Regions from separate parts of the Erwinia sp. 1181_3 genome, predicted to be linked through region 2. Evidence: predicted binding sites of a transcription regulator. Region 2 holds the regulator's gene; each other region holds the start of a gene.
What was found. Region 2 encodes PurR, which represses purine synthesis genes. Its sites were predicted from a motif close to CANGCAAACGTTTGCNTG; they were not measured.
Positions count from the first base shown of each region.

Region 1: tusA (sulfurtransferase TusA) is a predicted target of PurR. The motif match lies at 5,196-5,213, and genes of this name have one in related genera.
Region 3: glyA (serine hydroxymethyltransferase) is a predicted target of PurR. The motif match lies at 3,852-3,869, and genes of this name have one in related genera.
Region 4: purT (formate-dependent phosphoribosylglycinamide formyltransferase) is a predicted target of PurR. The motif match lies at 3,166-3,183, and genes of this name have one in related genera.

Region 1 is NZ_VTDE01000005.1:114,558-122,357, forward strand. Features, by position in the region: gene rsmD (16S rRNA (guanine(966)-N(2))-methyltransferase) at 38-643, shown strand; gene FY046_RS15025 (DUF1145 family protein) at 633-902, shown strand; gene FY046_RS15030 (DUF2500 domain-containing protein) at 967-1,326, opposite strand; gene FY046_RS15035 (lysoplasmalogenase) at 1,479-2,105, shown strand; gene FY046_RS15040 (zinc/cadmium/mercury/lead-transporting ATPase) at 2,416-4,683, shown strand; gene tusA (sulfurtransferase TusA) at 4,877-5,122, opposite strand; gene FY046_RS15050 (7-cyano-7-deazaguanine/7-aminomethyl-7-deazaguanine transporter) at 5,329-5,994, shown strand; gene FY046_RS15055 (DcrB family lipoprotein) at 6,153-6,713, shown strand; gene iolE (myo-inosose-2 dehydratase) at 6,772-7,668, opposite strand; gene FY046_RS15065 (sugar phosphate isomerase/epimerase family protein) at 7,713-7,800, opposite strand, start outside.
Region 2 is NZ_VTDE01000004.1:386,218-394,017, forward strand. Features, by position in the region: gene nemA (alkene reductase) at 1-705, shown strand, start outside; gene gloA (lactoylglutathione lyase) at 793-1,200, shown strand; gene rnt (ribonuclease T) at 1,297-1,965, shown strand; gene FY046_RS13765 (Grx4 family monothiol glutaredoxin) at 2,042-2,380, opposite strand; gene FY046_RS13770 (C40 family peptidase) at 2,766-3,638, shown strand; gene cydH (cytochrome bd-I oxidase subunit CydH) at 3,681-3,770, opposite strand; gene purR (HTH-type transcriptional repressor PurR) at 4,065-5,090, shown strand; gene punR (DNA-binding transcriptional activator PunR) at 5,087-6,019, opposite strand; gene punC (purine nucleoside transporter PunC) at 6,133-7,344, shown strand; gene cfa (cyclopropane fatty acyl phospholipid synthase) at 7,657-7,800, shown strand, end outside.
Region 3 is NZ_VTDE01000008.1:57,331-65,130, forward strand. Features, by position in the region: gene qseG (two-component system QseEF-associated lipoprotein QseG) at 1-560, shown strand, start outside; gene glrR (two-component system response regulator GlrR) at 557-1,891, shown strand; gene glnB (nitrogen regulatory protein P-II) at 2,068-2,406, shown strand; gene hmpA (NO-inducible flavohemoprotein) at 2,464-3,648, opposite strand; gene glyA (serine hydroxymethyltransferase) at 3,981-5,234, shown strand; gene FY046_RS17910 (3-phenylpropionate MFS transporter) at 5,356-6,492, shown strand; gene csiE (stationary phase inducible protein CsiE) at 6,493-7,761, opposite strand.
Region 4 is NZ_VTDE01000001.1:240,837-248,636, reverse strand. Features, by position in the region: gene zwf (glucose-6-phosphate dehydrogenase) at 1-1,037, shown strand, start outside; gene FY046_RS01140 (bifunctional 4-hydroxy-2-oxoglutarate aldolase/2-dehydro-3-deoxy-phosphogluconate aldolase) at 1,261-1,899, shown strand; gene purT (formate-dependent phosphoribosylglycinamide formyltransferase) at 1,946-3,124, opposite strand; gene FY046_RS01130 (YebG family protein) at 3,263-3,559, shown strand; gene FY046_RS01125 (sugar phosphate isomerase/epimerase family protein) at 3,608-4,426, opposite strand; gene FY046_RS01120 (tellurite resistance TerB family protein) at 4,627-5,280, shown strand; gene FY046_RS01115 (S9 family peptidase) at 5,425-7,485, shown strand; gene exoX (exodeoxyribonuclease X) at 7,482-7,800, opposite strand, start outside.

The DNA of each region.
Region 1 (7,800 bases), on a different contig from region 2:
GTTAAACTATGCAACAAATTATTAAGAGTTCAGCAAGATGAATAAGAAACCCCGCAGCGGCGCAGCAGGACAAATACGTATTATTGGTGGGCAGTGGCGCGGTCGTAAGCTGCCGGTTCCCGACAGCGCGGGCCTGCGCCCGACCACTGACCGGGTACGCGAAACCCTGTTCAACTGGCTGGCCGCTGATATTCAGCAGGCAAAATGCCTCGACTGCTATGCGGGGAGCGGTGCACTCGGTCTGGAAGCACTGTCACGCCATGCTGCCAGCGCCACATTGCTGGAGCTGGAGCGCCCGGTGGCACAGCAGCTGGAAAAAAACCTCGCGACCCTTGGAGCGAAGAGCGGACGCGTGGTCAATACCAACACCCTGCAATTTCTGGCGCAAAAAGGGGATGAACATCAGCTGGTCTTTATCGATCCACCGTTTCGTCAGGGACTGCTGGAGAAAACCACCCAGTTACTGGAGAGCAACGGCTGGCTGAGCGATGGCGCGCTGGTGTATGTTGAAAGTGAAGTGGAGCACGGCATCCCGCCCGTCCCGGTAAACTGGCAGCTTCACCGCGAGAAAATTGCCGGACAGGTAGCCTACCGCCTGTATATTCGTCACCGTGTTGACAAGGAGATTTCCAATGCTGATTAATGCAGGCCGCGTGCTGATGCTGTTCGTCTGGGCCTTTTTACTGCTTAACGTGGTACACCCGTTCCCGAAACCGCTGACGTACTTTGTTAACGTGGCGCTGTTTTTCATGGTGATTATGCATGGTCTGCAACTGGTGCTGATGCGCACCACTCAACCGAAAGGCGCAGAAAAACTGAGCGGCCTGATGCAGATTAAAGTGTTTTTCTTCGGGGTATTTGAACTGCTGGCCTGGCAAAAGAAGAATTTTCCTAAGCAGTAACCCACCGCGTTCCCTCATCAAGTTCGGAGTCTGTGTGCCGGAAAGATAATTTTCCGGCATCGCATCAGGGTGCTGTCTCAGGCACAAAACTGATAAAGCGTGAACCTTTGACCTTCAGCTCACCTTTACTGCCCTTATCGATCTGATGATAGTCCCCGGCAGTTAACTCCAGCTTAAAATCACCTGCCCCGTTTAACGGGTGGAACCAGGCTTCATAACGCATATCCTCTACCGGAATATGTTCGCGCTGGCGTGAACGGCGGTTCGGTGCCGGGTATTCTCGCTTGGATTTCACTTCCACCACCAGAGACCGTACCGGCGAAGCATCATTAACCGCCACTTCACGCCGCTGCTTAATAAATTGACGGGTTGCTAAGATGGCGATCACGGCCAGTACGATAAAAAAGATCAGAGGGGGCTTCATGTTTTCTTCATCCTCCTGAAGGTAAAAAGGTGAGTATGTGCATCGCGTGCGCAACAGGATACAACCGGAGACCTCTCATTGTCACATCACCCCCCCTTCACCTAGACTGAGTGAAGTTGCATCACTTTCATCTATAACAACAGGGACAATTTATGATTTGGTCATTCCTTGCGGTTCTTTTTTCCGGCTGGCTGTATGTTGATGCCTCCTATCGTGGCCCACAGTGGCAACGCTGGGTATTTAAACCCGTCACCATGTTGCTGCTGCTGGCCTGGGCGTGGCAGGCTCCGGTGCTGGCAACCACTGATTACCTGATTCTGCTGGGCGTACTGGCAACACTGGTGGGTGATGCGCTCACGTTACTGCCCACCAAACGTATGCTGTATGCCATCGGTGCTTTCTTCCTGTCGCACCTGCTTTATACCCTCTACTTCGCCAGCCAGATGACGCTCAGTGTGTTCTGGCCCATCCCATTAGTGCTGTTGATCGTCGGTGGCGTGGTAATCGCCACGATCTGGAGCCGTCTGGAAGAACTGCGCTGGCCGATCTGCACCTTTTTCGGTATGGCACTGCTGATGGTCTGGCTGGCGACGGAACGTTATTTTGTTCTGCCGTCCGAAGATGCCTTTACCCTGATGGCCGGAGCAATATTGCTGCTGCTGGGTAACATCGTCTGGTTAGTCAGCCATTATCGCCGCCGCTTTAGCGCTGACAGTGCGATTATCGCCGCCTGCTATTTCGGCGGTCACTTTATGATTGTGCGCGCCCTGTGGCTGTAATTTGTACCATACCCTAAATAATTCGAGTTTCAGGACTAAAAGGCTTTAGCCTTTTTGAACCGCGCAACGCGCTGCCCTCCTGGGGCGAGGCCAGGCCGAGTAACGCGGCAAGCCCGCAGGGTGAGCCTCACGGATGAGGCTCATAGTCTCCAGCAGCATAGATAACTATGTGACTGGAGTGAGCGGGTGCAGCCAACGCACCTGAGGCTCGAAGTATGACGGGTATAGCGCTTGACTCTGGAGTCCACTCCAGAGTGTAAGATGGGTATCGACGGGCATTGGTGCCCGCCGATACCTGTCAGGAGGCGTTATGCACCAGCACTCTTCATGTGGTTGTGGTCACCACCACGCCAGTCAACAGCACGGATGCAGCACCCGCCCGCGCCCCGTTATTCAAAAAATCACCGCTGTCAGCGCAGCCAGCGTTGATGCCCCCTGTTGTGAAGATGCAGCCTGCAGTTCGGGGAACGACCCCGATGATGAGGGCGACAGGCCCACTGGCGCTTTAAGCTTTAGCTGGCTGGTGACAGGGATGGACTGCCCGGCCTGCGCACGCAAGGTAGAAACCGCAGTAAAACAACTTCCTCAGGTAGCCATGGCGCGCGTGGTATTTTCCAGCGAAAAACTGCGGGTCGATGCCAGCAGCGATATCCGTGATGACGTTGAACGGGCAGTGGCTCGCGCCGGTTTTCAATTACAGCGCAGCGATGCTCCCACCGCACCTAAAGTTGAACAGAGTTTCTGGCAGGAGAATGTGAACCTGATTCTGCTGGCTGTACTGATGGCGATAAGTGCACTGCTGAGTAGCCTGAATCATCCGGCAGGCACGCTGGCCTTTACCCTGACCACACTGGTTGGCGTCTGGCCGATTGGCCGCAGCGCCCTGCGTCTGATGCGCAGCGGGTCGCCATTCAGCATTGAAACCCTGATGACCGTTGCGGCTCTCGGCGCACTGTTTATCGGCGCTACCGCAGAAGCGGCGATGGTACTGCTGTTGTTTATGCTGGGAGAGCGGCTGGAGTCCTTTGCCGCCGGGCGTGCACGCAAAGGTGTGACTGCGCTGATGGCACTCAAGCCGGATACAGCGCTACGCCTGCGTTCAGGTCTGCGTGAAAACGTGGCGGTGAACGCGTTACGCCCCGGAGATGTCATTGAGGTGGCCGCCGGTGCGCGGCTGCCCACCGATGCGAAACTGCTCAGTGCTTTTGCCAGCTTTGATGAAAGTGCCCTCACCGGGGAGTCAGTGCCGGTTGAACGCCAGAAAAATGAAACCATCGCCGCTGGTTGCCTGAGCGTGGATCGACTGGTGCAGCTGGAAGTAGTGTCCGAACCCGGTAAAAGTGCCATTGACCGCATTCTGCATCTGATTGAAGAAGCCGAAGAGCGGCGCGCGCCTATTGAACGTTTCCTCGACCGCTTCAGCCGTATCTACACCCCGGCCATTATTGCACTGTCGCTGGCAGTAGTACTGGTACCGCCGCTGTTTATGGGGGCTGAATGGCAACCGTGGATCTATAAAGGATTAACACTGCTGCTGATCGGTTGCCCGTGCGCGCTGGTGATTTCCACCCCGGCGGCGATTACCTCCGGGCTGGCTGCTGCGGCACGCCGGGGGGCATTAATTAAAGGCGGTGCGGCGCTGGAAAACCTGGGCAGCGTACGTACCATCGCTTTTGACAAAACCGGCACCCTGACCGAAGGCAAACCGCAGGTCACCGCTATTCTGCCGCTGGCCGCACTGGATGAGGATCAGTTACTGGCAACGGCTGCCGCCATTGAACAGAGTTCCTCCCACCCGCTGGCGCTGGCGATTGTGGCGGCGGCAACAGACCGACAGCTGACCATCCCTGGAGCCGAATCACAACGCGCCCTGGCGGGCAGCGGCGTGGAAGCCGTTGTGAGTGATCGCTTACTTTCCATCTGCGCACCATCAAAACTGCCTGAAGCGTTGCTGGCACCGCAGCGTGAGAACGTGGAAACCCTGGAAAACGCGGGCAATACCGTGGTGCTGATGCATGATGGCCAGCAGCTGCTGGGAATCATCGCGCTGCGCGATACGCTGCGTGCCGATGCCAAAGCTGCACTGGACGAGCTGAAGTCATTGGGCATCCAGGCCGTGATGCTGACGGGCGATAATCCGCGCGCGGCGGCGGCCATCGCCGCTGAGCTGAATATTGACTACCGCGCAGGCCTGTTACCGGAAGATAAAGTCGCGGCGGTCAGCCAGCTTAATCAGCAGCAGCCGGTAGCAATGGTCGGTGACGGCATTAATGATGCTCCGGCGATGAAGGCCGCTACCATCGGTATTGCAATGGGCAGCGGCAGTGATGTCGCACTGGAAACCGCCGATGCCGCACTGACCCATAACCGGCTCAATGGCCTGGCCGCGATGATCCGCCTGTCGCGCGCAACCCATACCAATATCCGCCAGAATGTGGCGTTGGCGCTGGGGCTGAAAGGGCTGTTCCTGGTGACGACGTTACTGGGGATAACGGGACTGTGGCTCGCGGTATTGGCAGACTCGGGGGCGACAGCGTTAGTGACCGCTAACGCACTGCGGTTGTTACGAAAGAAATAGCGGGGTAAACGTTGGGCGAGGCATGCCTCGCCCCTACGGAGTAATGCAACGTTCCGGGGGTATACCAGAGGCCAGGCATCCATCGCCACGACAGGATAGCGCAACGTACCGGATTGTCCCGGGTGTCGGGCATGCATCGCCCACTGGGATAGTGCCGGGTTGTCCCAGGGGTCGGGCATGCCCGACCCGCACCTTACAATCCTTTCTTCAGCAAAAACTGATACGGCAGAACATCGGTGTTCTGAGCCACCAGCGTATGCTCCATAAAACGGCAGAAACCAGGGATATCGCGCGTGGTGGCCGGGTCATCAGCGATAATCAACAGGGTTTCACCGTCTTGCATATGGCGCACAGTCTTGCGCACCATCATCACCGGTTCCGGGCAGCGCAGGCCCAGCGCATCAAGGGTCTGGTCGGGGTTGGCGAAAAGGTCGCTCATGATATTCTCAGTTATTATGTAACGGACGGCGCCTATTTTAGCGCCAGTCGGTGCGTGTGCAAGGATTGCCTGCAACGATAACGTTTGCGTTAAAATTAACCATTGCATTAGCAGGTCAAAGCGGTAATATGCCGCGAATTCGCCTGAGCGAAACACAGACAAATTTTCATGGGTTCCCTCACCCCAATCTAAAAAGGCTGACAACAATGATCGCTTTTTCTACGCGCCAGCGCACCCACGCGCTGGTCTGGCTGTCCCTTTTCCATTTGCTGGTGATCACCTCCAGTAACTATCTGGTGCAGCTGCCGGTGGCAATTTTTGGTTTGCACACCACCTGGGGCGCGTTCAGCTTCCCATTTATCTTCCTGGCGACTGACCTGACGGTACGGATTTTCGGTGCCCCACTGGCACGACGCATTATCCTTGCCGTGATGATCCCGGCGCTGTTTATCTCCTACACCATCTCAGCACTGTTTTATCAGGGTGAATGGCAGGGCTTCGCAGCGCTGGAAGAGATGAATCTGTTTGTTGCCCGCATCGCCTGCGCCAGCTTTATGGCCTATGCGCTCGGCCAGATCCTCGATATCCACGTGTTCAATCGCCTGCGCCAGAAAGCCGCCTGGTGGATGGCACCGGCGGCGGCGATGTTCCTCGGCAATATCAGCGATACCCTCGCTTTCTTCTTTATTGCCTTCTATAAAAGTCCTGACCTGTTTATGGCCACCCACTGGGTGGAGATCGCCCTGGTGGATTACAGCTTCAAAGTGCTTATCTGTATGGTGTTCTTCCTGCCAGCTTACGGCGTGCTGCTGAATGCCGCGCTGAAACGATTAGCAGAGAAATCCAATAGCACCCGCGTCAACTTCGGTTAATCTGAGGTTTGAACTCAGGCCGTTATATACCCCAAGTCATTCGAGCCGCAGCCAACACCGCTGCAGCGTGAAGTACGACGGGTATAAGTTGCTTTTGAAGGCTGAATACGATTGTATAAGCACCTGATCTCTACGCGACCAATGTGAAAGGAACCCTGATGCGTAACTTACTGAAATATGCCGGAATCGCGCTGCTGGTAGCTGGACTGGCTGCCTGTGATGGCAAGAAAGATGAGAAAGCTGCCGCCGATGATAATGGCGTCAGCAGCAGTCAGTCCAATCAGAATGTCACTCTGATGGATGGCAAACTGAGCTTCACCCTGCCGGCAGGCATGTCTGACAAGAGCGGCAAGCTCGGCACTCAGGCGAACAATATGCACGTCTATGCGGATGAGTCAGGCCAGAAAGCGATCATCGTGATTGATGGTGAGAGCACGAACGAAGGTCTGGATGTGCTGGCAGGTCGTCTTGAAGCGCAGCAGCGTAATCGTGATGCACAGCTTCAGGTCGTGACCAACAAAGCCATTACCGTGAAAGGCCAGCCGTTACAGCAACTGGACACCGTGATCTCTGCCAATAACCAGTCTTCATGGTCTTCTGTGGTTCTGGGTAAAGTCGATGGCAAGCTGCTGACACTGCAGATCACGCTGCCTGCGGAAAACCAGCAGCAGGCACAAACCGAAGCGGAAAGCATTATCAGCACCATTCAGCTGAAATAATCTGATGGCATAAAAAAAGCCCCCCGCATCTCTGGTGCGGGGGGCTTTTTATTGGCCGTTACAGCCCGGCGTGTTCGCGAATATACTTACGCGCTTTAACTGCATACTCGAACGGATTAGCCAGCGCAGGGTCCTGCTCCGCTTCCACCACCATCCAGCCTTTGTAGCCGAAATCATCGAGAATTTTAAACACCGGATCGAAATCAATCACGCCATCACCCGGAACGGTGAAGGTGCCTTTCTTCACGCCATCAAGGAATGACAACTTCTGACTCTTCACCTGCGCCACAACCTCATCACGCACGTCTTTTAAGTGCACGTGATTAATGCGCGGCAGGTATTTCGTCAGGATGGCCAGCATGGCTTCCTGGGATCCTTCAGAGTAGTAAGCGTGGCCGGTATCGAACAGCAGATAAACATCATCGTTAGTCTCGGCCATAAAGCGATCCACCTCGGCAGTGGTCTGAATACCGGTGCCCATATGATGATGCAGACCCACGGTCATGCCCTTCTCAGCCGCCAGTTTCGCCAGCTCGTTATAGCCTTCCACCGTCAGACGCCACTGCTCATCGGTAAAGTGAGGTTTCTCTTCCAGCACGGCTTTAGTGGTGCCCTGGATGCTCAGGCTCTGCTCTGAACAGCCAATCACTTTTGCCCCCATCGCATGCAGGAAATCACGATGGTTGATGAATTCATCAATAGTTTTCGCTTTATCGCCGTTAGCAAAGAAGGTGCTGAACCAGGCATTGACGATCTCGATACCACGGATGTCCAGCATCGGCTTCAGCACGGCCGGATCGCGCGGGTACTTACTGCCCACTTCACTGCCGGTAAAACCTGCCAGCGCCATTTCACTGACGATCTGCTGGAAGGTATTCTCACTACCCAACTCAGGCATGTCATCGTTGGTCCAGCCGATCGGTGCAATAGCCAGTTTGACGTTATCTTTATTCATGGTGTTACCTCAAAGGTTCACCGGGCGGCCATTGCCGCCCCGCTTTATTTTCTCAGCAGCTCACGCTCGATCAGTTCGCGTGTTTCCACTGCCTGACGATTCATTTTTTCCGGGTAACCGAACAGTGAAGAG
Region 2 (7,800 bases):
TCCCTGCGTGATGCAGAGGGGAAACCGGTACGCGAGGCCACTTCCACACCGCGCGCATTAGCCACGGCAGAAGTTGCAGGCATCGTTGGTGACTTCCGTCAGGCCGTAATTAATGCACGTGAGGCCGATTTTGATCTGGTTGAACTGCATGCCGCTCATGGCTACCTGATTCACCAGTTCCTTTCTCCGGCATCCAACCAGCGTGACGACCAGTACGGTGGCAGTATCGAAAATCGTACCCGCTTTGCACTGGAAGTCGTGGATGCCGCCATTGCAGGCTGGAGTGCCGATCGCATCGGTATCCGTATTTCTCCGCTGGGGCCTTTCAACGGTCTGGATAACGGCGAAGATCAGGAAGAAGCCGCCCTGTACTTTATTGCTGAGCTGGCAAAACGCCAACTGGCCTACCTGCACATCTCTGAACCTGACTGGGCCGGTGGCAAGCCTTACACCCGTGAATTCCGTCAGGCCATCCGTGCTGTTTATCCTGGCGTCATTGTCGGCGCGGGCGGTTACACGGCAGAAAAAGCCGAAGCCCTTATCGGGCAAGGCCTGATTGATGCTGTTGCGTTTGGCCGCAGCTATATTGCCAACCCGGACCTGGTCGCGCGTCTGCAAAACGATGCTCCGCTGAACGAACCTAAGCCAGAAACTTTTTATGGCGGCGGTGCCGAAGGCTATACAGACTATCCGTTCCTCGGTTAATTTCCACAAGGGTTCGCACCCGATGGCATAATCGTTATACTGGTTTTTTTACGTCATCCATCGATGACGCCGATAAAAGAGGATGTTATGCGTTTACTTCACACCATGCTGCGCGTTGGCGATCTGCAACGCTCTGTTGATTTTTATACTAAAGTGCTGGGCATGCGCCTGCTGCGCACCAGTGAAAATACCGAATATAAATACACCCTCGCGTTTGTCGGCTACACCGAAGAGAGCGAAGGTGCTGTCATTGAGCTGACCTACAACTGGGGCGTGGATAAATACGACCTGGGCAATGCTTACGGACATATCGCACTGGGCGTGGATGATGTGGCCGCGACCTGCGATCGTATCCGCAACGATGGCGGGAACGTGACCCGTGAAGCCGGTCCGGTAAAAGGTGGCACCACCGTGATCGCGTTTGTTGAAGACCCGGATGGCTATAAAATTGAGCTGATCGAGAACAAACAAGCGGGTAATGGCCTCGGCCACTAAGTATTTCGGGTGCCTTTTAGGCACCCGCTTCCCCTCCCTGCTGCATCCCCCGACAAAATTTGCCATAATGCGCGCTGCCTTTTTTTCTCCTGTGAGATGCCGATGTCTGAATCGAATGAACTGAATACCCTTAGCAGCCGTTTTCGCGGTTTTTATCCAGTCGTTATTGATGTTGAAACCGCCGGTTTTGATGCCAAAACTAACGCATTACTGGAAATCGCAGCGGTGACGCTAAAGATGAATGACGATGGCTGGCTGGAGAAAGATGAGACGATCCATTTCCACGTAGAGCCTTTTGTCGGTTCAGTTCTGCAACCTGAAGCGCTGGCATTTAACGGTATCGACCCGGAGAATCCGCTGCGCGGTGCGGTCAGTGAACATGAAGCGTTGCATGCCATTTTCAAACTGGTGCGCAAGGGAATTAAGGAGAGCGGCTGTAGCCGGGCGATTATGGTGGCACACAACGCCACATTCGATCTGAACTTCATGAATGCGGCTGCCGAACGCGCCAGCCTGAAGCGTAATCCTTTCCACCCATTCGTCACCTTTGACACCGCGGCACTCAGCGGGCTTGTACTGGGGCAAACCGTTCTGGCGAAGGCCTGTACCGCAGCTGGAATGCCTTTTGATAACGCCCAGGCACACTCCGCACTGTACGATACCCTGCAAACGGCCGATCTGTTCTGCGAACTGGTCAACCGCTGGAAACGTCTGGGAGGCTGGCCACTGCCGGTTGATGCAGAAAGTGACGACAGCGAAGAATAAAGCAACGTGCTGTAAACTCGAAAAAAAACCGGACCTCTCAGGGCCCGGTTTTTTTTATGCTGCCAATAAGCCTGCGTTACTCTGCGGCGTCAGACGGATATTTCTGAGCAGTTTCTTTAATCAACTGCTGCAGCTCGCCGCGCTGATACATCTCGATGATGATATCGCAGCCACCCACCAGCTCACCGTCTACCCACAGCTGTGGGAACGTTGGCCAGTTGGCATATTTTGGCATTTCTGCACGGATGTCCGGGTTCAGCAGAATATCAACGTACGCGAAGCGCTCGCCACAAGCAGATAACGCCTGAACAGCCTGAGCAGAGAAACCGCAGCTTGGCAGTTTAGGGGACCCTTTCATGTACAACAGAATAGGGTTTTCAGAGATCTGACGTTGAATTTTTTCAACAGTACTCATAAATATCTTCCTCAATACGATACATCGTGTGTAGGCTGGGCGCAGCCTGCTTATTGTAGCGATTCTGCCCTGGCGATGAAAATGACATTTTCACATGCGAGAGAGGTAAAAATGTGACCAATAGACAAAACAGGGAAACAAAATAACATTTTCTTATCATCACTGCTGCACCTGTTATGACTAACACTGGTTTTATTGCTGGGTTAACCACCTGATTGTGCTCAATATTACATCATTTTCTTGATCTGTATTATTGAAACAAAAAAGACCTTACCCTTTGTTAAGAAGTTAGATTAGAATTGGCCTAACCTTCTGCATACCGCAGAAATCTCTTTTTTTACCGCGTTGCTGCTTTTTTGTAGCGCACAAACTGTTAATGGGAACGATGCGTTTACTCATCACGCTCTTCATACTGGCTTTCACTCAGTTGTTCTTCAACATGGCGCACGCATCGCCACATGCCCCTATTAATGCAAAACAGCAAAAAGCCGAAAGCAATACTGCACGTGTAGATGACCGCCGTAAGCGCCGCCCGGTAAAAGCCACTTCGACCAAAAAAGTCAAAGAACCTGTCAGTAAGAAAGCCAAAGAAACCGCTAAAAAAGAACCCTCTAAATCAGCACGGCTTCTGCTGGCAAAAAAACTGAAAGAGAAAGAAAAGAAAAAAACCAGCGTGGCCCCGGTGCGTAATGCGAAGGTGGAGAAGAAAACACTGAGTAAAAAACTCGCGGCCAGCAAAAAAGCAGATAAAAAACATTATGGTCGTCAACGCGCAGGCAGCAAAGCCACTGACGATGATAACGATGCTCTGAACGCCCCGCTCAAACTCAGCAAAGCGCATCGCGCTCGCTACCAGAAAGCACGTGAGACGGCGATGAACAAGCTGATGGGCCAGCTCGGTAAACCTTATCAATGGGGCGGCACCTCTCCGAAAACCGGTTTCGACTGCAGTGGTCTGGTGTGGTATGCCTATAAAGACCTGGTGAAGTTCAAGATCCCACGCACGGCTAATGAAATGTACCATCTGCGTGATGCGGCTTCGATTAAGCGCGATCAGTTAGAGAAAGGTGATCTGGTCTTCTTCCGTATTAACGGACGTGGCACAGCAGATCATGTTGGCGTCTATCTGGGTGGAGGGAAATTTATTCAGTCTCCACGGACAGGTAAAGATATTCAGGTCAGTGCGTTGAGCGAAGATTACTGGCAGGAACATTACATCGGTGCGCGCCGTATGATGACGCCTAAAACGATTCGATAATGCGTGTGGGTTCGGGAAGAGTTTCCTCCTCCCGTGCAAGAATTAATGCATTACCGCCGTAAAACTAAACGCAATAATCATCAGCAGTGAACCCACAACGGTCAGCGCCGTCATTTTCATATCAGTGTTCATTCTCTCTCCTCAATAACCTTGTTATTAGTAAGCCAACAGATTTTCCCACAGTTACCCGTAAAAATCTCGTTTTCTGTGCGCAGCCTTGTTAGAATTCTTTATTCCGTTGCGCAACACCGTTGGCAACGTGTAAAAGTCAGCACTGCATGTCACTCTACGGACGATTTTACCCCTTCCCGACCCTTTGAGACAGCACCCAAAATAATTCTGGTCGGGCAGGAATGGCTGTACCCAGGCAAACGTTTAACCAATTAGTTATCAAAATGTTACGATAACACCAGGAGTACGATTTTCATGGCAACAATTAAGGATGTGGCAAAGCGCGCCGGTGTTTCAACCACCACTGTGTCTCACGTGATTAACAAAACGCGCTTTGTAGCCGAAGAGACGCGCGAAGCGGTATGGGTTGCAATCAAAGAATTGCATTATTCCCCCAGCGCCGTAGCCCGCAGTCTGAAGGTCAACCACACCAAAACCATTGGCCTTCTGGCAACATCCAGTGAAGCGCCCTATTTTGCAGAGATCATTGAAGCAATAGAAAACCGCTGCTTTGCCAAAGGCTATACGCTGATTTTGGGCAATGCGCACAACAACCTGCAAAAGCAACAGGCCTATCTGTCAATGATGGCGCAAAAACGCGTCGATGGGCTGCTGGTGATGTGTTCAGAATATCCTGACACGTTGATTTCTATGCTGGAAGATAACCGTAATATTCCGATGGTCGTCATGGATTGGGGCGAATCACGCGGTGATTTCACTGATACCGTGCTTGATAATGCTTTTGAGGGTGGTTACCTGGCGGGGCGCTACCTGATCGAACGCGGGCACCGCGATATCGGCGCGATCCCAGGCCAGCTTGAGCGTAATACAGGCGGTGGCCGCCATGCCGGATTCCTGAAGGCACTGGCAGAAGCGGGCATCACTTTGCGCGATGAATGGCTGGTGCAGGGCGATTTTGAACCTGATTCTGGCTATCGCGCCATGCAGCAAATTTTGTCGCAGAAGCAGCGCCCAACGGCCATTTTCTGTGGCGGTGATATTATGGCCATGGGCGCGATTTGCGCAGCAGATGAAATGGGGCTACGCGTACCGCAGGATATTTCAGTGATCGGTTATGATAACGTGCGCAACGCCCGCTACTTTACGCCCGCACTGACCACCGTCCACCAGCCAAAAGAGCGTCTGGGCGAAACCGCTTTTGATATGTTGCTGGACCGTATTACCAGCAAGCGCGAAGATCCGCAAACCATTGAAGTTCACCCTTCACTGATCGAGCGTCGTTCCGTTGCCGATGGTCCTTTCCGCGACTACCGCCGTTAATCACTCACCTGCCACTGGCCAGGATGTTCGCTTAACCACTCTGCATTCAGGGTTTCTGTGCTCCCCAGATAGTCCAGTAACCAACTTAGCGCCGGTGAGGCGCTTTGTTCCGACCAGCTGAGATAACAGGGACTGTCGGGAAACGGGGACGTCAGCGTCACTTCTCCTAACACGCCTTGTTGCAGCCAGGGCTGGGCAAAATGACCGGGTACCATCCCAACACACAGCCCGGCTCGCAGGCAGTCAAACGCACTTTCCCAGTCAGGCACCACCAGCCGTCGTTGATTATCTAATGTCCACGTGGTGCGTTTCGGCAAGGCACGTGAGGTATCTTCCAGCACCAGCGATGGCCACTCACGGATTAACGTCTCGCTTAACGGTCCCTCATGGCTCAGCAGAGGATGTGACGTTTTCACCACGCAGCGCCAGTTAAGACTTCCCATATCACGAAAAGCAAAACGTCCTCGTACCGGGATCGCCTGAGTCGCACCGATCGCAACATCGACGCGACCGTCAGCCAGCGCATCCCACACACCGTTGAACACTTCCGGCATGATATGCAGTTCCATATCCGGAAAATGCCGGTAGAAATCCACGACCAGCTGCCGGGTGCGTGCCGGGCGCACAATTCTGTCGACCGCAATATTGATTTGTCCCCGCCAGCCGTTAGCCACCTGTTGACAGCGTGTGCGGGTGGCGAGCATTTTTTTGATAACAGCACGACCTTCTTCAATGAAAACCCGTCCGGCGTCCGTCAACTCCACATCACGATGACGACGCTCAAACAGACTCACGGCCAGCCAGGCTTCCAGCTGGCGCACGGTATAACTTACTGCGGAGGGGACGCGATGCAATTCCGCCGCAGCAGCGGTAAAGCTGCCCGTCCTCGCCACCGCATCAACCACTTCAAGAGAATGTTCAGACCACATGATTCGCCTTCAATATTTTTCATCGCAACCCACGAATATTAGCGTTTCACAGACGGGTCAGCACGCGATTACACTGCACGCGTAAAAAAATTGTCTAATAAGAGTTAAAAACCATGCGTTCCAAAGGATTTATGATTTACCTTGCGCTGCTCAGTATGCTGGGCTTTCTTGCTACCGATATGTACCTACCCGCGTTTGGCGTGATGCAACAGGACTTACAGACGGAAGCCGGCGCCATTAGCGCCAGTTTAAGTATCTTCCTCGCCGGGTTTGCCTGCGCACAGCTAGTCTGGGGCCCGTTGTCAGACCGCATCGGCCGCAAACCGGTGTTGATGATGGGCTTGAGTCTGTTCGCCGTTGGTTGTGCAGCCATGCTGTGGGTGGAGTCGGCTTTCTGGTTGCTGATCGTTCGCTTTGTTCAGGCCGTGGGTGTGTGCGCTGCGGCGGTGAGCTGGCAGGCTCTGGTGGTTGATCGCTACAGTGGTCCGCGGGCCAACCGTGTCTTTGCCACCATTATGCCCCTGGTCGCCCTCTCGCCTGCGCTGGCTCCCCTGTTGGGTGCCTGGTTACTGCAACACTTTTCCTGGCGTTCTATTTTCGTTGTCCTGTTACTGCTCAGTCTCGCGCTACTGATCCCTACATTGCGCTTGCCGTCACGCCCGGTGGACGATCACGCTGCCGTTAAGCCCCGCACGCCTGGCTTCCTCACATTGCTGAAGTCGCCTATTTACAGTGGCAACGTGGCGATTTATGCCGCGTGCTCTGCCAGCTTCTTTGCCTGGCTCACCGGCTCCCCTTTCATTCTGGGTAACCTTGGTTTGTCCCCTGCAGATATTGGCCTCAGCTATGTTCCGCAAACTGTGGCGTTTCTTGTCGGCGGGTTTAGCTGCCGCGCCCTGTTGAACCACTTTGCCGGGCGCCAATTGTTGCCATGGCTGCTGGCCTTCTACAGCGTCAGCATTCTCGCGATCTATTTTGTTTCACTGCAGCCGCAGCCTTCCTTGTTTGCATTGCTACTGCCGTTTTGTGGAATGGCGATGGCAAACGGTGCGATTTACCCGATTGTGGTGTCCAGTGCGTTACTGCCCTTCCCCCAGGCGACCGGTAAAGCCGCCGCCTTGCAGAATATGTTGCAGCTCGGCCTCTGTTTTTTCGCCAGTCTGGCGGTGTCAACATGGATTGAATCCCCGTTACAGACCACTACGCTGGTGATGGCTGGCACGATTGTTCTGGCTGTCGTTGGCTATATCGTCCAGCGACTGGCGGAGCAAAAACAGCCCCACCTGACGGCGCCGGGCCAGGTGGAATCCTGTAAAAACACTTAGTTAGCGCCCTAACAATAATGAATTGAATATTACCTTTCGTGGGCATATACTTTTCAGCGCAATATAAAATAACAACTTAACACCATTTTTGAGTGGGCGATGGCGTTTGTCGTCGTCCACTGTTGGTTCCTGACAGGGTTGTCATGGAGTTGTTCCGAGTGACTACGTTACGACCTCTGTCAGTTTCACATCAAACCTCTTTTTTAACGTCGGATATCAGACTGCGGCATTCGCCGTGAGTGCTCTCACAGGCCTGTAGAAACAGACAATTCTTTTTCTCAGGTTTTAATCACACAGGGTGATGGAGAAGCTATGAGTTCATCGTGTATAGAAGAAGTGAGCCTTGACGACAACCCGTGGTATCGAATCGTCCAGGAAATGTTGAGTCAGGCCAATATTGAAATCAATGGTTCCCGTCCCTGGGATATCCAGATTACCAACCCCGATTTTTTTAAA
Region 3 (7,800 bases), on a different contig from region 2:
AGCTGGTGTCCTGTGAGCATATATGGGCATTTAACGATGAGGCCGCAACGGGTAATCCTCTTTACTGGCTGCGCGCTATTGACTGTGGCATCCGGCTATCGCCAGCCGATGCACGTGCTGAAGCACGGCGCTGGCCAACGGATAACTGGCAGAGTGCCTTCAAACAGGCCGTATTGTTGAATAATGGCAATATTACCCCCGTTGAGCGTCGCCAGTATTTGAACCGTCTGGACAGTTACAGCTATGATTATCCGGCCTCTGTGCGCCCGTTAATGATGTTGTGGCGTGAAGGGCAGGGATCGCTTTTACAGCTATCCGAAGAGCGGATGCGTTATGCCCACCTTCAGGAGAGCAGTGATGGTCAACTGGATGGGCTGCGTCAGCAGCAAATCGCCCTGAAGAACGATCTCGCTGTCACCCGGCGCAAACTTGATACGCTGACGGATATTGAACGCCGACTCTCTTCGCGTCGCTCCCCGGATGCCACTGACACCAACAGCCACGGTAATGACAAAAACAACCCGGCTGATAACGCGTCACAGGATGATGACAATCCATGATCAAAAAATCGGCACGGTTACTGCTGGTAGATGATGACCCCAGCCTGCTGAAACTGCTGGGGATGCGTCTGAGCAGTGAAGGGTTCAGCGTTACTACCGCTGAAAGTGGTCCGGACGCGCTGCGCGTGCTTAACCGCGATACGCTTGATCTGGTGATCAGCGATCTGCGTATGGACGAAATGGACGGTATGGCGCTGTTCGCTGAAATCCAGAAGCTCCAGCCAGGCATGCCGGTCATTATTCTTACCGCCCACGGTTCCATTCCGGATGCCGTGGCGGCAACTCAGCAGGGCGTATTCAGTTTCCTGACTAAACCGGTCGATCGTGATGCGCTGTATAAAGCGATAGATGATGCCCTGGTCCATCGGGCGCCGACCAGCGATGAAGCCTGGCGCGAAAGCATTGTCACCCGTAGCCCGCTGATGCTGCGCCTGCTGGAGCAGGCGCGCATGGTGGCGCAGTCGGATGTCAGTGTACTGATTAACGGACAGAGCGGAACTGGCAAAGAAGTGCTGGCGCAGGCTATCCACGCGGCCAGCCCGCGTGCAGGTAAAGCCTTTATCGCTATTAACTGCGGCGCGTTACCGGAACAACTGCTGGAATCAGAACTGTTTGGTCATGCGAAAGGGGCCTTTACCGGTGCCGTCAGCAGTCGTGAAGGGCTGTTTCAGGCCGCAGAGGGCGGCACGCTGTTCCTCGATGAAATTGGTGACATGCCGCAGGCGTTGCAGGTGAAATTGCTGCGCGTCTTGCAGGAGCGTAAGGTACGCCCGCTTGGCAGTAACCGCGACCTCGACATTGATGTGCGTATTGTCTCTGCCACCCATCGCGATCTGCCAAAAGCGATGGAAAAGAAAGAGTTTCGCGAAGATCTGTTTTATCGTCTTAACGTGGTGAATCTGAAGATCCCTGCACTGCATGAGCGGGCAGAAGATATTCCCCTGCTGGCCAATCATCTGTTGAAGCAGTCGGCTGAACGGCACAAACCTTTTGTACGTAGCTTTTCCACCGATGCCATGCGACGTCTGATTGCCGCTGCCTGGCCGGGCAACGTCAGGCAACTGGTGAATGTGATTGAACAGTGTGTCGCGCTGACCTCCGCGCCAGTGATTGGAGAGGCGCTGGTGGAACAGGCGCTGGCAGGAGAAAATACCGCGCTGCCTACTTTTGCTGAAGCCCGCAACCAGTTTGAACTCAATTATCTGCGTAAATTGTTGCAAATGACCAAAGGCAATGTGACTAACGCGGCAAGGCTGGCGGGGCGTAACCGTACTGAGTTCTATAAACTGTTATCGCGTCATGAGTTGGATGCTGCCGATTTTAAAGAATAATTTTCACTGCGGTAACGCTGCCTGATTATGGTAGTTTAGCTGCCTGAAAAGAGACGGACGTCCGGTATACCTCAGACATGTTCGGTCTGCTGCCCGTACGCAGGCAGGCTGAGCGTAACGGGTATATAGTTAACTGATTATCCGTCCGGGCACGGAGGGAGAGAAAAGGGTCTGCCATGAAAAAGATTGATGCAATTATCAAACCGTTCAAACTGGATGATGTGCGTGAAGCGCTGGCGGAAGTCGGCATCACCGGGATGACCGTGACTGAAGTGAAAGGCTTTGGTCGTCAGAAGGGCCACACCGAGCTGTATCGTGGCGCAGAGTACATGGTCGATTTTCTGCCAAAAGTGAAAATCGAAATCGTGATTGCGGACGACATCGTGGATACCTGCGTTGATACCATCATGCGTACGGCGCAGACCGGTAAAATCGGCGATGGTAAAATCTTCGTGTTCGACGTTGCGCGCGTGGTGCGTATTCGTACTGGCGAGGAAGACGAAGAAGCGATCTGATTGTCGTTTTCGGGGTCCCAACGGGCTGACCGCATTGCGCGGCCAGCCCGTTTGCTTTTATAACGCTTTATGCGGCCCGAACACTTCGTAGTGGATGTGCTCTTTTTTAACCCCTAACTCTAGCAGCCCCTTTTCTTCCGCTTCCATAAAGGCCAGTGGGCCGCAGAGATAATAGTGCATTGCCGGATCGCTGACGCGTGATTCCAGCGGCAGCAAGTTCATCAGCCCACGCTGGTGATATTTCCCTTCATCCTGCGCCTGCGGATGGTTGTACCAGATGTGTTGCCAGAACTGCGGCAACTGCGCCCCCAGCGCGGTCACTTCCTCAGCGAAAGCATGGGTTGCGCCATTCTCGGTGGCGTGCAGCCACTGTACTGTGGCGGGATGTTTATCTTTCGCCAGCTGGTTTAGCATCGCCAGCATCGGCGTCAGGCCGACACCACCCGACATCAGTGTCACCGGCGTCTCAGCCGTGATATCAAGGAAGAAATCCCCGGCAGGGGGGGCCAGATGAACGCGCTGGCCGGGCTGCTGCTGATGCAGCCAGCTGGACATCACACCGCCTTCATCATGGCGCACGGCAATACGATAGTCACGACCGTTGGGCGTGCGCGTCAGGGAATACTGGCGAATCTCCTGATTCTCAAAACCCGGGTCTTTCACCCATACCGCCAGATACTGCCCGGCTTTATAATCTGCGACCGGTTGGCCATCGACGGGAGTCAGGATAAAACTTTTGATCACGGAACTCTGCGGGACGATCTCGCTGATAACAAATTCACGATGGCCACCGCGCCAGCCGCCGACTTTTTCTTCGGTTTCTTCATAAATCTGCTCCTCACGCTGTACAAAAATTCCGGCCAGTACGCCGTAGGCTTTGCCCCATGCTGCCAGCACCTCTTCACCCGGATGCAGCATTTCATCAATACTCGCCAGCAAGTGCTCACCGACGATCGGATAGTGATCGGGACGAATAGCGAAACTGGTGTGTTTCTGCGCAATTTTCTCTACGGCAGGGCCCAGCGCGGCGAGGTTATCCAGATTGCTGGCGTAGGCGCAGATGGCATTAAACAGCGCTTCCGGCTGATTACCTGTGCTCTGGTTGCTCATATTAAAGATGTCTTTCAGCTCAGGGTTGTGGGCAAACATCCGCTGATAGAAATGCGAGGTCAGGCGAGGGCCGAGTGCAGCAACGGAGGGGATAGTAGATTTGACGATGGCAATGGTTTGGCTGTCCAGCATGGTGTGCTCCTTAGCAAGAAATTAAACATGTATTTAAAATGCATGTTATTCGCAACATACTCCGCTGTAAATACACCTTTAGAGTGAGAGGGTATTTTTCCGCACGCGATGTACGGTCTTGTTGAAAAAACAGCATCTGGCAGATGAGGAGAATTCCTTATCCGGGACTTGCAAAGAACAGTAACTAACCCTTGCCACACCTGAAGCCAATCGTTTGCGTAAAAAGGCAGTGGTTAAGCTATTCAACAGGTGCATAAACAGTTTAAACTATTGCCCATCGCTCCCCAGCGGGGGCATTCATTATTGCAAGTCAGTTGAGTCAGGAGATGCAAATGTTAAAACGTGAAATGAACATTGCCGATTATGATGCCGATTTATGGCAGGCGATGGAGCAGGAGAAAGTGCGCCAGGAAGAGCACATCGAGCTGATTGCTTCAGAGAATTACACCAGCCCACGTGTTATGCAGGCTCAGGGATCTCAGCTGACCAACAAGTACGCTGAAGGTTATCCGGGCAAGCGCTACTACGGTGGTTGTGAGTACGTGGATATCGTTGAGCAGCTGGCTATCGACCGTGCTAAAGCCCTGTTTGGTGCAGACTACGCCAACGTGCAGCCGCACTCCGGTTCCCAGGCTAACTTCGCGGTATACACTGCGCTGCTGCAGCCGGGCGATACCATTCTGGGTATGAACCTGGCACACGGCGGTCACCTGACTCACGGTTCCCCGGTTAACCTGTCTGGTAAGCTGTATAACGTCATCCCTTACGGCATCGATGAGACCGGCCAGATTGATTACAACGAACTGGCTGAACTGGCGAAAAAGCACCAGCCAAAAATGATCGTTGGTGGTTTCTCTGCTTACTCTGGCGTGTGCGACTGGGCAAAAATGCGCGAAATCGCAGATACCGTTGGCGCTTACCTGTTCGTTGATATGGCGCACGTGGCGGGTCTGATTGCGGCTGACGTGTACCCTAACCCGGTACCTCATGCGCACATCGTGACCTCCACCACGCACAAAACCCTGGCAGGCCCACGTGGCGGCCTGATCCTCGCGGCTGGCGGTGACGAAGACCTGTACAAAAAACTGAACTCTGCTGTCTTCCCTGGTGGCCAGGGTGGCCCGTTAATGCACGTTATCGCGGGTAAAGCGGTTGCCTTCAAAGAAGCGATGGAACCTGAGTTCAAAACCTACCAGCAGCAAGTGGCTAAAAACGCTAAAGCAATGGTGGAAGTGTTCCTGGCACGCGGCTACAACGTGGTTTCTGGCGGTACGCATAACCACCTGTTCCTGCTGGACCTGGTAGACAAAAACCTGACCGGTAAAGAAGCTGACGCAGCCCTGGGCCGTGCCAACATTACCGTGAACAAAAACAGCGTACCTAACGATCCGAAAAGCCCGTTTGTGACTTCAGGTATTCGTATCGGTTCCCCGGCTGTCACCCGTCGTGGTTTTAAAGAAGCAGAAGTGCGCGAACTGGCAGGCTGGATCAGCGATATTCTCGACAATATCAATGATGAAGGCGTGAGCGAGCGTGTGAAGAAGCAGGTGCTGGAAATCTGTGCACGCTTCCCTGTATATGCATAAATCCGTCCTTACCTCCTGATTTAATGGGAGCCTGAGTACAGATAGCGGGACACGAAAGTGTCCCGCTATTTTTTTATCCTGTGCGGCGGTGTACATTAGCCTCCACTTTGTCGGAGGGAAAATGACGATACGTTCCACGTACTGGCTTGGACTGAGCTACTTCACCTATTTCTTCGCCTATGGCGTCTATTTACCGTTCTGGGGCGTCTGGCTAAAAGACAGCGGCCTGCAACCGGAAAAAATCGGCCTGCTGCTGGGCTGCGGCATGATTGCCCGCTTTGCCGGTAGCCTGCTTATCGCCTCACGCGTCACTAACCCTTCACGACTGATTAGCGTCCTGCGCCTGCTGGCTTCGCTGACGCTGTTATTTGCGCTGGGCTTCTGGGCAGGTTCCCAGTGGGTGTGGCTGCTGCTGGTGATGGTCGGATTCAATCTGTTCTTCTCACCGCTGGTGCCGTTGAGCGATGCGCTGGCCGCAACCTGGCAGCGACAGATCGCCCTGCCTTACGGTCCGGTGCGGTTGTGGGGTTCCCTGGCGTTTGTGATCAGCTCGGCGCTTACCGGTGTGCTGGTGACACATTTTTCCTATCACGCCATCCTGATGCTGCTGTGTGTGGGATGCGGGGCGATGATTGCAGGTATGATGCTACGCCCGGCGGTGATGCCGCAGGGGATGGAAAAACAAACCGAACATAGCGGATGGGCGCAGTGGAAGCAGATGCTCAGTGAAACCGCCGTCTGGCGCTTCCTGCTATGCGTGACGCTGATGCAGGGGGCGCATGCCGCCTACTACGGCTTCAGTGCCATTTACTGGCAAGAAGCAGGCTACTCGTCGAGCATTGTGGGCTATTTATGGTCGCTGGGCGTCGTGGCTGAAATTGTGGTGTTTGCCGCCAGCAACCGACTGTTCCGCCGCTGGAGCGCACGCGATCTGCTGTTGCTGTCCTGTGTCTGTGCTGTTTTACGCTGGAGTATGATGGCGTCGTCCACGGAACTGGGTTGGCTTGTCGTTGCACAAATTCTGCACTGTGGCAGTTTCACTATTTGTCATCTGGCGGCTATGCGCTTTATCGCTGCCCGCGACGGGAGCGAGGTGATCCGCCTGCAGTCAGTCTATTCCGCACTGGCAATGGGTGGTGGCATTGCTCTGATGACCATGGTGTGTGGTGTGCTGTTCCAGCACCTGCAAGGCGGCGTGTTCTGGGTGATGGCTCTGCTGGTTGTGCCAGTGCTGTTCCTGCGGCCAAAAGTGACCTGATTATGACTCCAGCAGCAGGCGGATACTGCGCTGCTGGTGTTCGCCCAGCGGCAGTTCAGCATGGATCAGCGGTGGTGAGTAGAGCGGCAGCGGCGTGGCATAAGGCGTGATCACCAGCGCGATCCCTTTCGGTGCGCTGTGGCGCTGAAAGTCGGCAACATCCTGGTACTTAATCGTCAGCGGCAGCAGCGTCAGTTCACGCAGCTGCTGCTCAACCTGCTGCTCCAGTTCGCTATCACGACCAATCAATAACAACACCTGCTTCTCTTGCAAGGCGCTTTCCTGCATCAGCCATGCGCCAAAAATAATCGCAATCAGACCCATCTCTTCATCGGTGAACTGCACGCTGTATTGTTGTTCCAGCGCGGCGATAGCCTCACGCGTAGTACGCAGCAGACGCGGGTACTGCTGGGCGATATCGTCAACCAGATTGTGATCGATGCCGATGGAAAACAGAGTACGCTCCAGCGCCTGCGCCAGATGCGTATAAAGTTGTGCGCTTAGGCCCGCGTCATTACTGAATACCATGCCAGACAACGCCTGAAAGCGCTGAATTAACAGCTCCACGGACTGGAGAAGTTGGCGTTCATGAGCGCTGAGGGTGTGTTGTCTCTGGGGAACATGCAGTTGGCTGAAGAGCAGGGCGAGTAACGCAACCTCATTAACCGCCGCCTGATAGCCACGTTTACTCCAGCAGCGGGCAATCGCCTGTGCCAGTGAAAACTCCGGTTTACCTTCGATCCAGTGCAGTTGCTGTGCGGTAAAGTCCGGCTGGCAGTGCCAGGCGAGAGCATAGCGCAGCCAGACCTGTAAAAATTGGGTATCGCGAGCGCTGAACTCGCGGTCCAGATGAAGTGAACAATACTGGACCAGTGCTGCCAGGTTATGCTCATCGTACAAGGCCTTATCCACTGGCAGCGTCTGAAGTTGTTGCTTAATGACGGAGGAAAAGTCGTTATGGATAAACGCCGGAGACAGCCGCAGAGCCCGCCGTAAGTTATGTAGCAGGCACAGACGCTGATCTAAATGCGTTCCACGAAGGCGCAACGCGCCCAGCTCATCCAGCTCAATGGCAAGATGGTGATAGCGCTGGATTTCCTCTGCCACCTCCGCTATATCTTGCCGGGTTACGGCGTGATCCACACCGTTAAGCTGGCAAACCGATTCCACAGTGACGAAGGATTCAGGCAGGCAGAGCATTAAAAGCAGGTGGCAACGGCGCTGTGGACTGGAGAGGACAGACATTTCAGGTGAGTGTGTACTCATCATCTGTGATCCCAGTAGCGATTGATTATGCTAAGAATAGCC
Region 4 (7,800 bases), on a different contig from region 2:
AACCACTGGGTACGTCTCTGGCAACATCGCGCGAGATTAACGACCAGGTGGGTGAATACTTCGAAGAGAACCAGGTGTTCCGCATTGACCACTATCTCGGTAAAGAGACGGTACTCAACCTGCTGGCGCTGCGTTTTGCTAACTCCCTGTTTGCCTCTAACTGGGATAACCGTACCATCGATCACGTGCAGATCACCGTGGCGGAAGAAGTGGGGATCGAGGGCCGCTGGGGTTACTTCGATAAAGCGGGCCAGATGCGCGATATGATCCAGAACCATCTGTTACAGGTGCTGACCATGGTGGCCATGTCGCCGCCAGCCGATCTCTCTGCGGATCGCATTCGCGACGAAAAAGTGAAAGTTCTGCGCTCCCTTCGTCGTATCGATCACACCAACGTGCGTGAAAAAACCGTACGCGGTCAGTACACCTCCGGTTTTGTACAGGGCAAAAAAGTCCCTGGCTATCTGGAAGAAGAGGGGGCGAACAAATCCAGCACCACCGAAAGCTTTGTTTCCATCCGCGTGGACATCGACGACTGGCGCTGGGCTGGTGTTCCGTTCTATCTGCGTACCGGCAAGCGTCTGCCAACAAAGTGTTCAGAAGTGGTGGTGTATTTCAAAAACCCGGCACTTAACCTGTTTAAAGACACCTGGCAGGAACTGCCACAGAACAAACTGACCATTCGTCTGCAGCCGGATGAAGGCATGGATATTCAGATCCTGAACAAAGTGCCAGGGCTGGATCACAAACATAACCTGCAAACCACCAAGCTGGATCTGAGCTTCTCAGAAACCTTCAATCAGTCGCATCTGGCGGATGCCTATGAGCGCCTGCTGCTGGAAACCATGCGCGGTATCCAGGCCCTGTTCGTGCGTCGTGACGAAGTTGAGGAAGCCTGGAAATGGGTTGACTCCATTATGGATGCCTGGTCTTCCGATAAAGAAGCACCTAAGCCTTATCAGGCGGGAACATGGGGGCCTGTGGCTTCCGTGGCCATGATTACCCGTGATGGTCGGTCGTGGAATGAATTCGAGTAATCTGTCCTGACAGGTTAAGCCCGCTTCGGCGGGCTTTTTTGTGGGCAAAATACGGCTTCATAAAAAATGAACCTGCATTTTAAAAACACAACGATCGCGTAGACGCTCGCGGTGCTTCTCCTGTATGGTAGATCGCATAATCACTTCCTGACGCCGCGAGCGTCACTTTTGCCTGCTACGATCCACCAGGACGGAAGGCAGGCCAGACAGGAGAACGTCGTTGATGAGTAACTGGAAAACAAGCGCTGAACAGATTCTGAAAACAGGCCCGGTTGTGCCGGTGATCGTGGTGAACAAGCTTGAGCATGCTGTTCCGATGGCGAAAGCATTGGTAGCGGGTGGTGTGCGTGTGCTGGAAGTGACGCTGCGCACGCCCTGCGCGATGGATGCCCTGAAGGCCATGGTGAGAGAAGTGCCTGAAGCGATTGTTGGGGCAGGCACCGTGTTGAACGCGCAGCAGTTGAAAGAAGTCACCGATGCGGGCGCGCAGTTTATCATCAGCCCGGGCCTGACCGAGCCGTTGCTCAGAGCCGCTGTAGACGGCCCAGTGCCGTTGATCCCGGGAATCAGCACCGTGTCTGAATTGATGACCGGTCTTGATTATGGTCTGCGTGAGTTTAAATTCTTCCCGGCGGAAGCTAACGGCGGCGTGAAAGCCTTACAGGCGATTGGCGGGCCTTTCCCACAAGTACGTTTTTGCCCGACGGGCGGCATCTCGCCGGCTAACTACCGCGACTACCTGGCGCTGAAAAGTGTGCTATGTATTGGTGGGTCGTGGCTGGTGCCAGCGGATGCGCTGGAAGCGGGGGATTATGACCGTATTACCCGCCTGGCGCAGGAAGCCGTTGCCGGGGCGCGATAAAACCACAAGGGGCGGAATTCCGCCCCTTGAATAATCCGCAGGTCTGTCAGCCGCTGACTTTTACGCTGGCAGCGGCACTGATGGCACGCTGCACCGCCTCTTCCACGTCATTGCCCGTTGCCAGTGCCACACCAAGACGGCGTTTGCCCTGAATTTCTGGCTTGCCAAACAGGCGCAGTTGCAGCCCGGCGCCCAGTGCAGCAGACAGGTTGGCGAACTGCACATTGTTGCTGTCCAGCTCTGGCAGGATCACTGCTGATGCCGCCGGACCGTACTGACGGATGCCGCCAATGGGCAGACCGAGGAACGCGCGCACATGCAGCGCGAACTCGGAGACGTCCTGAGAAATCAGCGTGACCATGCCGGTATCATGCGGGCGTGGCGACACTTCACTGAACACCACCTCATCACCGCAAACAAACAGCTCAACGCCAAACAGACCGCGTCCACCCAGTGCATTCACCACTTTTTCAGCAATCTCCTGCGCACGTTTCAGTGCGAGCTCGCTCATCTGCTGCGGCTGCCAGGATTCGCGATAGTCGCCATCTTCCTGACGATGTCCGATAGGCGCGCAGAAGTGAATGCCGTCGACAGCATTGATGGTCAGCAGGGTAATTTCGAAATCAAACTTCACCACGCCTTCAACGATCACCCGACCGGCACCGGCACGGCCACCCTGTTGTGCATATTCCCATGCAGCATCCAGCTGTGCGGCTTCACGGATAAAACTCTGCCCTTTACCGGAAGAACTCATCACGGGTTTTACGATGCACGGGAAACCGATCTCATCAGCGGCGGCCAGGAAAGCCTCGCGGCTGTCGGCAAAGCGGTAGGATGACGTCGGCAACGCCAGATCTTCCGCAGCAAGGCGGCGAATACCTTCACGGTTCATGGTCAGTTTCGCGGCGCGTGCGGTCGGCACTACGTGCTGTCCCTGTTTTTCCAGTTCGATCAGCATATCGGTGGCGATCGCTTCAATTTCCGGCACCACGAAGTCCGGCTTTTCCTGCGCGACCAGTGCGGCCAGGGCTGCGCCATCCAGCATATTGATCACATGGCTGCGGTGGGCAATGTGCATCGCAGGGGCATCGGCATAGCGATCCACGGCGATCACCTCCACACCCAGACGCTGGCATTCCAGCGCTACTTCTTTGCCCAGTTCACCGGATCCCAGCAGCATTACACGGGTTGCATTAGGGCGCAGCGCAGTTCCAAGAGTTGTCATAATCTCTACCTGAATGGATTGAAAAAAACGCGCGAAGTATAAACGAAAACGTTTGCGTAATCATCCGCACTTTACGCTTGAGTGAAAAAAGCGACGCTGCTACACTGTATAAAAATACAGTTAAACAGGACGAAAATCATGGCTGTTGAAATCAAATACGTTGTCGTCAGAAAAGGTGAGGAAAAGATGACATTTGCCAGCAAGAAAGAAGCCGATGCTTACGACAAGATGCTCGACCTGGCGGAAGTCTTTGCCGACTGGCTGACCGCCAGCCCGCTGGAAATGGAAGAACAGCAGGGTGAAGCGCTGGGGCTGTTTATGGCGGAAAATAAAGACGCGCTGCAACAGATCCTCCGCACCGGTAAACTGCCTGAAGAGAGCAGTGCGGCTGATAACAGCGACGCATCTGATGAAGGCAAACTGCGCGCGGTGTAACCCGCCCCTGCTGTGGCTGATCTTTTTTCTGATCAGCCGTTCAGATCATTATGTGCTCAGCACACTGCGCAATGACGCCATCGCTGCCTGTGCCGTTGCCAGCGGGTCAGCAGCGTGGCGTTGATCGTTAAATACTTCCAGGCCTATTGGCCCCTCGTAACCGATCTGCTGCAAATGCGCTAACAGCGCCTTCAGTGGGTATTGGCCCTCACCGGGTAACAATCGGTGATGCCGGGCCGTATCGACCAGATGCTTTGCATCCGGCTGCTCATTCAGATCGGACAACTGCACCAGAAAAATCCTCTCTGCCGGAATACCGGCCAGGTCTTCCAGCGTTCTCTGGCGTACAAAAATATGAAAAGCATCCACCACCAGCCCCAGATTGGGTGCGTCAATTTGCTGGATAAGCTGCCATGCCTGGGCGGTGTTATTAATATGCTGGCTCCAGGCCATCGCCTCATACGCTACGCGCAGGCCATGATCTGCCGCCTGCTGCACCAGCCAGCGTAAATCCGCTTCGATACGTTCTGTGCAACAGTGCGGATGAGTGGATGCCGGCACCAACAGCGTTGATGCGCCAAGGCGTTGCGCCGTTGCCATCATCTGTAAGGCTTCATGCCGTTTATCCTCACGCAGGCTCTCTGGCGCCCCATCAAAATCCAGCAGCACCTGGTAATCCGTCAGCCCGAGGGAAAGCTGCTGGCAGAGATCGGCCAGCGCGGCGGCATCGCCCACGGCTTCACTCACATCCTGCTGCCACAATTCCACCTGACTGAAACCCGCCGCTGCAGCTGCACGCAGTTTCTCTTCACTGCTGCCACCGAGCAGGATGGTATTGATAAACAATGGGTTCGCCGAAAATGCCATTTGTATCGATTCTCCTCTGCGTAATTTCCTTTTCAGGGTAGAGGCAATGCAACCATCCAACAACTTATCCACGACTGACTGCAGGATATCTGTCCATCTGCCGCTGGAAACAACGGGAAATTTTACAGCCTTTTCATCGTTTGACGTTTCCTGACGTGTGCTGCTTTATTGTGGTGTTTTCGGGTAATGAAGGACTGACTATGAGCAACTGGCTGCAACAGATTCAGACGGTATTAGGCAAGGCAGGCAAATCCTCCTCTGGCGGAGAAGGGCTGAGCAAAATGCTGGCCCCCGGTGCACTCGGTGGCCTGGCGGGATTGCTGATTGCCAGTAAATCTTCCCGCAACCTGTTGATGAAGTACGGGAAGAACGCCGTAATCATCGGCGGCGGTGCTGCTGCGGGTGCCCTGTTGTGGAATAAGTACAAACAGCGTGTCAGTGAAACCCATCAGGATCAGCCTGAGTTTGGTCAGCAGAGCTCCCCGGTCGACCGTCGCGCCGAGCGTCTGATTGAAGCGCTGGTCTTTGCGGCCAAAAGTGACGGCCATATCGACAACGATGAGCGTAAAGCCATTGATGAACATATTCGCCAGTCTGGTTTAGGTGCGCAGGGCGAGCAGCTGGTGCAGCGTGCCATTGACTCTCCGCTTGATCCGCAGAAGCTGGCGGCCGATGTGAAAAACGAAGAAGAAGCGCTGGAGGTCTATTTCCTCAGCAACCTTGTCATCGATGTTGACCACTTTATGGAGCGCAGCTATTTGCAGGCGCTGGGCGATGCCTTGAAAATCCCACAGGACGTGCGTCAGTCGATTGAAACCGACATTCGTGCCGAGAAGCAGAAGCTCCCTGCCTGATAGATCAGTTAATCCTTCGCGGGTGAACACTGTCACCCGCGCAAAAAAATCCCCTGAAAAGCACGTTGTTGCACTGATAACGGCTTGTTAATCAGTCTGGTTGCTGCCAACCTTACACACAGGCACAGCAACTGCGAAGAGACTATGACACCTCCTAAAGCGAATAAAATTCCCCATCAGATGACCCTGCACGGTGATACCCGTATCGATAATTATTACTGGCTGCGCGACGACGAGCGCGAAGCGCCAGAGGTGCTTGCTTATCTGCGGGCTGAGAACGACTACTGTCAGCAACAGTTGCTGCCGCAGCAGGCCTTACAGGCGGAGCTGTTGCAGGAGATCATCGACCGCATTCCTGCCCGTGACCATTCGGTGCCTTATGTGAAGCGGGGATATCGTTATCAGAGCCGCTATGAAGAGGGGAATGAATACACGATTTACGCCCGTCAGCCCGCCGACACGAAGACGCCGGACCACTGGGATACGCTGCTGGATGGCAATCAGCGTGCTGCTGACCATGAGTTTTATACCCTGGGCGGCGTGGCGATCAGCCCGGATAACCAGAAAATGGCCGTGGCAGAAGACTTCCTGTCACGCCGGGTGTACGGCATTCGTCTGTGCAACCTTGAGAACGGCGAGTGGTACCCGGAAGTGCTGGAAGGCGTCTCCTCCGCGATGACGTGGGCCAGTGATTCGCGAACCCTCTACTATGTGCTGAAAGATAAAAAGACGCTGCTGCCGTATCAGGTATGGCGGCATACGCTGGGCACGCCGCAGCAGCAGGATCAGTTGGTGTATGAAGAGGAAGATGACACCTTCTACGTCAGCGTTTACAAAACCACGTCCGAAGAGTTTGTGGCGATTGCTCTCGGCAGCAGCACCACCAGTGAGATCCTGTTGCTGGATGCCGCTGATGCCGATGCTCAGCCCCAGCTGTTCTCTGCGCGGCGTAAAGATCATGAGTACAGCGTGGACCATTATCAGGGGCAGTTCTATGTGCGTTCCAACCGGGATGGCAAGAACTTCGGGTTGTACCGCAGCGACAGTGCAGATGAGCAGCAGTGGCAGCCGCTGATTGCGCCACGGGATACGACTGTGCTGGAAGGCTATACGCTGTTCCGCGACTGGCTGGTGGTGGAAGAGCGTCAGCAGGGGCTGACCAGCCTGCGTCAGATAAACTGGCAAAGCGGTGAGAGCACCAGCATTGCCTTCGACGATCCGGCCTATGTGACCTGGATTGGCCATAACCCGACGCCGGACAGCAGCAAAGTTCGCTACGGCTACTCATCCATGACCACGCCGGATACGCTGTTTGAACTGGACCTGGACACCGGTGAGCGTGAAGTCCTTAAGCAGACGGAAGTGAAAGGGTTTGATGCGGCGCGCTATCGCAGCGAACGCCACTGGATCACCATGCGTGATGGCGTCGAGGTCCCCGTTTCACTGGTGTACCGTAAAGACAGCTACCAGCCGGGAACCAACCCGTTGCTGGTTTACGGTTATGGTTCTTACGGCAGCAGTATGGATGCTGATTTCAGCGCCAGTCGTCTCAGCCTGTTGGATCGCGGGTTTGTCTTTTCCCTGACGCATATTCGTGGCGGCGGTGAGATGGGTCAGCAGTGGTACGACGATGGACGTCTGCTGAATAAAATGAACACCTTCCATGACTTTATCGATATCACCGATGCGCTGGTGGAGAAAAAGTACGGCGATGCGGAAAAACTCTATGCGATGGGCGGAAGTGCCGGTGGGTTGCTGATGGGCACCGTCATTAATATGGCCCCGGAGCGTTTCAAGGGGGTCGTCGCGCAGGTGCCGTTCGTGGATGTGGTGACGACGATGCTGGATGAAACCATTCCGCTTACCACTGGCGAATATGACGAGTGGGGCAATCCGGCTGAGGAGCAGTATTATCACTACATCAAACAGTACAGCCCGTATGACAACATTAAGGCGCAGGATTATCCGCATCTGTTGATCACCACCGGTCTGCATGACTCCCAGGTTCAGTACTGGGAGCCAGCAAAATGGGTGGCTAAGCTACGTGAGCTGAAAACCGATAATCATCTACTGTTGCTGCAAACGGATATGGACTCTGGTCATGGCGGAAAGTCAGGCCGTTTTAAAGCCTATGAAGGGGTGGCGCTGGAGTATGCATTTCTTATCGGGCTGGCCAGCGGCCTGCTGACCACACCCGCGGCTTAATCCGTCGCACTCAACGCCCGCTGCATGGCACTGCGTAAGTCGGGCTTCAGATCCGTGATATTTTTTAGCATCCACTTTAAATATCCCGGATCTTTCTTCGCCACATCATCCACTTTCTGCCCGCGATACTTACCGAACGGGAAGGTATTAAACGATCCCTGCACCTGCATCCGACGGATCATCTCTGGCGCATCCCAGCCGCTGAACGACATAATACGGATCAGCAGCGCCGCAGTGATGTAGCAGTCATATAGCGCACGGTGGGCATGTAAATTTTCCGGCGGCGTCACCTCCAGCTGTAAGGATTCGCGCAGC